Regions from separate parts of the Streptomyces sp. NPDC054794 genome, predicted to be linked through region 2. Evidence: riboswitches for the same ligand, from Rfam matches in the RefSeq annotation. Region 2 holds a riboswitch; the other holds the start of a gene.
The links. Region 2 has a riboswitch for glycine ahead of gcvP (aminomethyl-transferring glycine dehydrogenase). Riboswitches for the same ligand answer to the same signal wherever they lie in the genome.

Region 1: it holds a riboswitch for glycine, as region 2 does, so the genes downstream of both, gcvT (glycine cleavage system aminomethyltransferase GcvT) here and gcvP (aminomethyl-transferring glycine dehydrogenase) in region 2, are expected to answer to the same signal.

Annotation. Positions count from the first base shown of each region.
Region 1 is NZ_JBSHAQ010000036.1:45,510-49,017, reverse strand. Features, by position in the region: gene ACWGKT_RS31775 (enhanced serine sensitivity protein SseB) at 1-597, opposite strand, end outside; gene ACWGKT_RS31770 (AAA family ATPase) at 679-1,353, opposite strand; glycine riboswitch at 1,525-1,625, shown strand; glycine riboswitch at 1,626-1,740, shown strand; gene gcvT (glycine cleavage system aminomethyltransferase GcvT) at 1,780-2,898, shown strand; gene gcvH (glycine cleavage system protein GcvH) at 3,023-3,403, shown strand; gene glyA (serine hydroxymethyltransferase) at 3,418-3,508, shown strand, end outside.
Region 2 is NZ_JBSHAQ010000061.1:47,229-50,736, forward strand. Features, by position in the region: gene gcvP (aminomethyl-transferring glycine dehydrogenase) at 1-2,245, opposite strand, end outside; glycine riboswitch at 2,421-2,517, opposite strand; gene ACWGKT_RS40885 (PRC-barrel domain-containing protein) at 2,632-3,003, shown strand; gene ACWGKT_RS40890 (DNA polymerase IV) at 3,395-3,508, opposite strand, start outside.

The DNA of each region.
Region 1 (3,508 bases), on a different contig from region 2:
CGGGTCCGCCGTCTCGATCACGGCCAGGCAGCGGCGGGCCGTGCGGACGACGCCCGTGGCCGCGAACTCGGCGGAGGCGGCGGCGAGGAAGTCGACCGGGTCGTCCTGCCAGTCCGGTTCGAAGAGGCGGACGCGGCCGCCGGAGGCGGGACCGTCCAGCGGGGTGCGGCCCGCGCGGCACAGCTCGGCCACCGCCTCGGGCGGGAGCGGGATCCCGACCACGCCGTCGGGGTTGACGGCGATGCCCACCTGCGGGGGCAGCCCGCGGGCGAACTCGACGGCGGGGGCGATGGTGAACGAGATGTGGCCGCCGACGACCTGGCGGAACTGCTCCTCGGAGCTGAACACCGGGACGTAGACCTGGCCGTCGATCTCCATCGTGGGCAGGTCGAGGTTGCCGCTGTCCGGGCCGCCGCCGTTGGGCAGCGGGATCCACAGGAAGCTGCGGCCCAGGACCTCGATGACGCGGCCGCCCGCCGAGGGGACGCCGATCGAGGCCGACAGCACCTCCTCCAGCTCGTTGCCGGGCCATCCGCCGTGCGGATGGGGGTGCGCCTGTGCCGGGAAGTCCGCGGGAATGTCCGCCGGGAAGTCCATCTGCCTACCGCCTGCTGGGAACCACTGGTGTGGCTGGAAAGGCTAGCGGGTGCGGGTGACAGGGCGTCCCCACCGTGGGCCTCACCGCCAGAAGCCGATGTGGCGCAGCGCGTCCGCCGCCGCCCGGTCCAGCAGCACCGCCGAGCCGCAGCCGGCGGGCGGGCGGCCCTGTTCCACCGCGCGCACGAGGCGGGTGGCGGCCCTGCGGTGGCGCAGGAAGGCGTAGCGGGAGACGCCCCGGCCGCGCTCGCGCTGGCCCTCGCGCGCGGTGCCCGGGGTGACGTCGAGGAGCAGCAGGTGCAGCGTGCCGCCGCGCCTGCGGGCCTCGCGGGCCAGCCAGTCGCGCACCCAGGCCTGCGCACCGCAGTCGTGCACGACGACCCCGTCGCCGGTGCGCAGGGCGCGGCGCAGCCCGGCGTAGTGGGCGAGGCGGACCAGGGGGCGGTAGAGCGCGTACGGGAGGAAGCGGGGCAGGCGGGCCGCCCAGCGGTCGCGGGTGTCCTGGGAGTCGATGCGCAGTCCCCGCACCGCCCGGTGCATCAGCGTCGACTTGCCGCTGCCGGGCAGCCCGGTGATCACGACCAGGTCGCGGGGGCCGAAGAGCAGGCCCTGCGGGCTGCGGCCGGCCCGCTCGCGCAGATCGCGGACGACGGCCGCGGAGCGCTCCTCGCACCGCTCGCGGGCCGGTGCCGCGGGCTGCTCGGGCATCGCGATGCCCGTGGTCGTCGCGTACGCCGTGTGCCTGTTCACCGTGATCGTCCTCCCCTAGGGCCCGGAGAATCCCTGCCCATCGAGTGTAAAGAGAAGGTAATGCGCGGTGTCTCGTGTTTTCGTTCGCGTACTGCCACAGCCCGGTTACAGATGCGGACCCTGCCATGCGCGGGCGAGGCGTGCAATGATGTGCGCGCCAACTGCATACCGGCCGTTTGAATCCGCGCGGGAGAGTCCCCAGCAGCCAGCTGCGCCGGGGCGCCGAAGGAGCAAGTCCCTCCCTTGAATCTCTCAGGCACCGTTACCGCGCGGGCGAGGCACATCTGAAAAGCGGGCCGCTGTGACAGTGGCTCCACCCAAGGTGCAAACCGTGTCCTCCCTATAGGGGTGGTCATGGCGAACCTCTCAGGTTCCGATGACAGATGGGGAGGAACGACCTCGCCTGTCATGCCTTTGGGAGACGACCGACCGATGAGCAGTACCGAACTCCGGCACACCGCGCTCGACGCCCTGCACCGCGCGCTCGGTGCGACCATGACCGACTTCGCGGGCTGGGACATGCCGCTGCGCTACGGCTCCGAGCGCGACGAGCACGTCGCCGTGCGGACGAAGGCCGGGCTCTTCGACCTCTCCCACATGGGCGAGATCACCGTGACCGGCCCCGAGGCCGCGCGCCTGCTGAACTTCGCCCTGGTCGGCAACATCGCCTCCGTCGGCGTCGGCCGCGCCCGCTACACCATGATCTGCCAGTCCGACGGCGGCATCCTGGACGACCTGATCGTCTATCGGCTGGCCGAGACCGAGTACATGGTCGTGGCCAACGCCTCCAACGCCCAGGTGGTCCTCGACGCGCTGACCGAGCGCGCGGCGGGCTTCGACGCCGAGGTGCGCGACGACCGCGACGCCTACGCGCTGATCGCCGTCCAGGGCCCCGAGTCCCCCGGCATCCTGAAGTCCCTCACCGACGCCGACCTGGACGGCCTGAAGTACTACGCGGGCCTGCCCGGCACGGTCGCCGGCGTCCCGGCCCTGATCGCGCGCACCGGCTACACCGGCGAGGACGGCTTCGAGCTGTTCGTGAAGCCGGAGCACGCCGTCGAGCTCTGGCAGGCGCTGACCAAGGCCGGCGAGGGCGTCGGCCTGGTCCCCTGCGGCCTGTCCTGCCGCGACACGCTGCGCCTCGAAGCCGGCATGCCGCTGTACGGGCACGAGCTGACCACGGACCTGACCCCGTTCGACGCCGGTCTCGGCCGCGTGGTGAAGTTCGAGAAGGAGGGCGACTTCGTGGGGCGCGAGGCGCTCACCGAGGCCGCTTCCCGCGCCGAGCAGAACCCGCCGCGCGTCCTGGTCGGCCTGGTGGCCGAGGGGCGTCGCGTCCCGCGCGCGGGGTACGCGGTCGTCGCCGGCGGCGAGGTCGTCGGCGAGGTCACCTCGGGTGCCCCCTCCCCCACGCTGGGCAAGCCCATCGCCATCGCGTACGTCGACGCGGCGCACTCCGCGCCGGGCACGGCGGGCGTCGGTGTGGACATCCGCGGCAACCACGAGCCCTACGAAGTCGTGGCACTGCCGTTCTACAAGCGTCAGAAGTAAAGACTGATCTTCCAGGGGCCCCGGCGCGCCCAGCTGTGACGCCGGGCACAGCACCCCTGCCCACCAGCGGTTTCATCAGTCCCCTCGTCATCAGCACACCCTCGCGTACAGGAGAATTCAGGCCATGAGCAACCCCCAGCAGCTGCGTTACAGCAAGGAGCACGAGTGGCTGTCGGCCGCCGGCGAGGACGGCGTCGCGACGGTCGGCATCACCGAGTTCGCGGCCAACGCGCTCGGTGACGTCGTCTACGCCCAGCTCCCCGAGGTCGGCGACACGGTGACCGCGGGCGAGACCTGCGGCGAGCTGGAGTCGACCAAGTCGGTCTCCGACCTGTACTCCCCGGTCACCGGTGAGATCGTCGAGGCCAACCAGGACGTGGTCGACGACCCGTCGCTGGTGAACTCCGCTCCCTTCGAGGGCGGCTGGCTGTTCAAGGTCCGCGTCACCGAGGAGCCGGCCGACCTGCTCTCGGCCGACGAGTACACCGCCCAGAACGCGGGCTGAGGAGGGGTAGCCGTATGACTGTCCTGAACACGTCCCTGCACGAGCTGGACCCGGAGATCGCCGCCGCGGTCGACGCCGAGCTGCACCGCCAGCAGTCCACGCTGG
Region 2 (3,508 bases):
CCGTCTCCGGGCCGGCCTCGGGCTGCAGGGGGTGGTTCGGCAGGTACGGGGCCAGGTGCGACCGTACGGCCACCGGGCCGACGCCCGGACCGCCGCCGCCGTGCGGGATGCAGAAGGTCTTGTGCAGGTTCAGGTGCGAGACGTCGCCGCCGAAGTGGCCGGGCTTGGCGAGGCCGACCAGGGCGTTCAGGTTGGCGCCGTCGACGTACACCTGGCCGCCGGCCTCGTGGACCTGGGCGCAGATGTCGGCGACGTGCTCCTCGAACACACCGTGCGTGGACGGGTACGTGATCATGAGCACGGCGAGCTCGTCGCGGTGCTGCTCGATCTTGGCGCGCAGGTCCTCGACGTCGATCTCGCCGTCCTCGGCGGTCTTCACGACGACGACCTTCATGCCGGCCATCACGGCGCTGGCCGCGTTGGTGCCGTGCGCGGAGGACGGGATGAGGCAGATCGTGCGCTGCGCGTCGCCGTTGGCACGGTGGTAGCCGCGGACGGCCAGCAGACCGGCCAGCTCGCCCTGGGAGCCGGCGTTGGGCTGCAGGGACACCTTGTCGTAGCCGGTGACCTCGGCGAGCCGATCCTCCAGCTCGTGGATCAGCGTGAGGTAGCCCGCGGCCTGCTCGGCGGGCGCGAACGGGTGCAGCTGGCCGAACTCGGGCCAGGTGACCGGCTCCATCTCGGTGGTCGCGTTGAGCTTCATGGTGCAGGAGCCCAGCGGGATCATGCCGCGGTCGAGCGCGTAGTCGCGGTCGGACAGCTTGCGCAGGTAGCGCAGCATCGCGGTCTCGGAGCGGTGCTCCTGGAAGACCGGGTGGGTGAGGTAGTCGTCGGTGCGCCGCAGCGCGTCCGGCAGGGTGTCCTCGGCGGCCGCGTCCAGCGCCTCGACGTCGGCCTCGACGCCGAACGCCGACCACACGGCGGCCAGCTGGGCCCGGTCGGTGGTCTCGTCGCAGGCGAGGGACAGGTGGTCGGCGTCGACCCGGTGGAGGTTGACGCCGTTCTCCCGGGCGGCGGCGAGGATCTCGTCGGCGCGGCCGGCGACCTTGACGGTCAGCGTGTCGAAGTAGGCGCCGTGGACGACCTCGACCCCGCCGGCCCTGAGGCCCGCGGCGAGGATCGTGGCGTAACGGTGGGTACGGCGCGCGATGGCCTTGAGGCCCTCCGGCCCGTGGTAGACGGCGTACATGCCCGCCATCACCGCCAGCAGCACCTGCGCGGTGCAGATGTTGCTGGTCGCCTTCTCGCGGCGGATGTGCTGCTCGCGGGTCTGCAGGGCGAGCCGGTAGGCCTTGTTCCCGTCGGCGTCGACGGAGACGCCGACGAGGCGGCCAGGCAGGCTGCGCGCGAACTTCTCGTGCACCGCCATGTAGCCGGCGTGCGGACCGCCGAAGCCCATCGGGACACCGAAGCGCTGGGTCGTGCCGACGGCGATGTCCGCACCGAGCTCACCCGGGGAGGTGAGCAGGGTCAGGGCGAGCAGGTCGGCGGCGACCGTGACGAGCGCGCCGCGCTCGTGCGCCTGATCGATGACCGGCTTGATGTCGCGTACGACACCGGAGGCGCCCGGGTACTGGACGAGCACGCCGTTGATCTCGCGGTCGGCGAGCTCGGCGGGGATGCCCTCGCTCAGGTCGGCGACCACGACCTCGACGCCGGTCGGCTCGGCACGCGTCTCGATGACGGCGACGGTCTGCGGCAGCGCGTCCGCGTCGACCAGGAACAGGCCCTTCTTGTTCCTGCCCATGCGCCGGGACAGCGACATCGCCTCGGCGGCGGCGGTGCCCTCGTCCAGCAGGGAGGCGCCCGAGGTCGGCAGGCCGGTGAGCTCGGCGACCATGGTCTGGAAGTTCAGCAGGGCTTCGAGCCGCCCCTGGGAGATCTCCGGCTGGTACGGCGTGTAGGCCGTGTACCAGGCCGGGTTCTCCATGACGTTGCGCAGGATGACGGGCGGCGTGAACGTCCCGTAGTACCCGAGCCCGATCATCGAGCCGAGGACCTGGTTGCGGTCGGCGAGGGAGCGCAGCTCGGCGAGCACCTCGGCCTCGGTCCGGGCACCCGGCAGGTCGAGCGCGTCGGCGTTCTTGATCACATCCGGCACCGCGGCGGCGGTGAGCTCGTCGAGGGAGCCGTAGCCGACGTGCGCGAGCATCTTGGCCCGCGCCTCCTGGTCGGGCCCGATGTGGCGCTGCTCGAAGGGGATGCCCTGTTCGAGCTCGGTGAGCGGAATGCGATGGGCGGTCATTGCGGAGGCCTCCTGGTCTGACACGACCTTCGAGGGGCACCCCGGCACGGGTACCCCGACGGCCTCCCCCTCTGTCATCTCAACCTGAGAGTTTCACCGGGTCGCCCTAGGGCACCGGTTTTCACCGTCGGTGAGAGCGGAAGCCGTCGACATCCGCCCTGCTTTCCAGAGTGACCTCGTCCGTGCGGTACGTGGGCCTGAGAGATTCCGGGGAGGATTTGCTCCTTCGGCGCCTCCGGTGATGATCCGGAGGACTCTCCCGCACGGGGTCAGCAGCCGCTTGCCAGGGTACCAGCGAGGTCAACGACCGGGCCTTCGAGTGGCCGCCTTGCCGAATCTGCTCTTTTGTAGTGCTTACGGATGCGTTGCGACCAAGTGGAGGGCCCGTGCAGACCGACATCGATCCGCGCAACCTGATCGGGCGCAAGGCGTTCGACCGCAACGGCGCCAAGATCGGCACGATCGACGAGGTCTACCTCGACGACGCCACCGGGGTGCCCGAGTGGGCGGCCATACGCACGGGCCTCTTCTCCCGGGACGCCTTCGTCCCCCTCGAACCCAGCGAACTGGTCGAGGGCACCCTGCACGTCCCCTTCGAGCGGGCCCTCATCAAGGACGCCCCCGACTTCGGCGTGGGCCGCCACCTCTCCCCCGAACAGGAACTCCAGCTCTACCACCACTACGGCCTGGACGTGGCCCCACCCCCCAACCACCCCGACCACGACTTCGGCCACTTGGCGGGCACGGACGAGACGTGAGAGGTGGGGGCGAGTGCGGGGCGGGAGCCGGGGCATGCGATGCCCGGTGGGTCGGTCGCCCAGGAGGCTCTCTGCTGGGCAGCGGGCGGGTCGATCGGGGACCAGGAGCCCTGCGGCGCAGGCGGGAGCAGCGGGCGGGTGCCCGGGGGGCGAGGAGCAAGGGGGGTCGGCAAGGTGGGTAGCAGGGTGCCGACCGACGGGGTCGGGGAGCGTGACAGGCGGGCCAGGGTGACTTTCCTCCCACTCCCCAAGCCCCACACGCGAAACAGCAGAGGTCCTCACGCTCCCCAGCCCCCACGCGCACCGCAGCGGCCCTCAGACCCTCCCGCTCCCCCAGCCCCACTACGCACCCGCACCCCAGCGCCCCTCACGCTCCCAGGCCCCAGCCCCCTCACCCCGAACCCGCCCCAGCCCCCTCCAAGCTGCCCTCACCCCCATCAGCCCCCTCGACGCCGTCCCCCGAGGTCCCCGCGTCCCCAGCGCTCCCACCCTCCTCCGGCGGCTC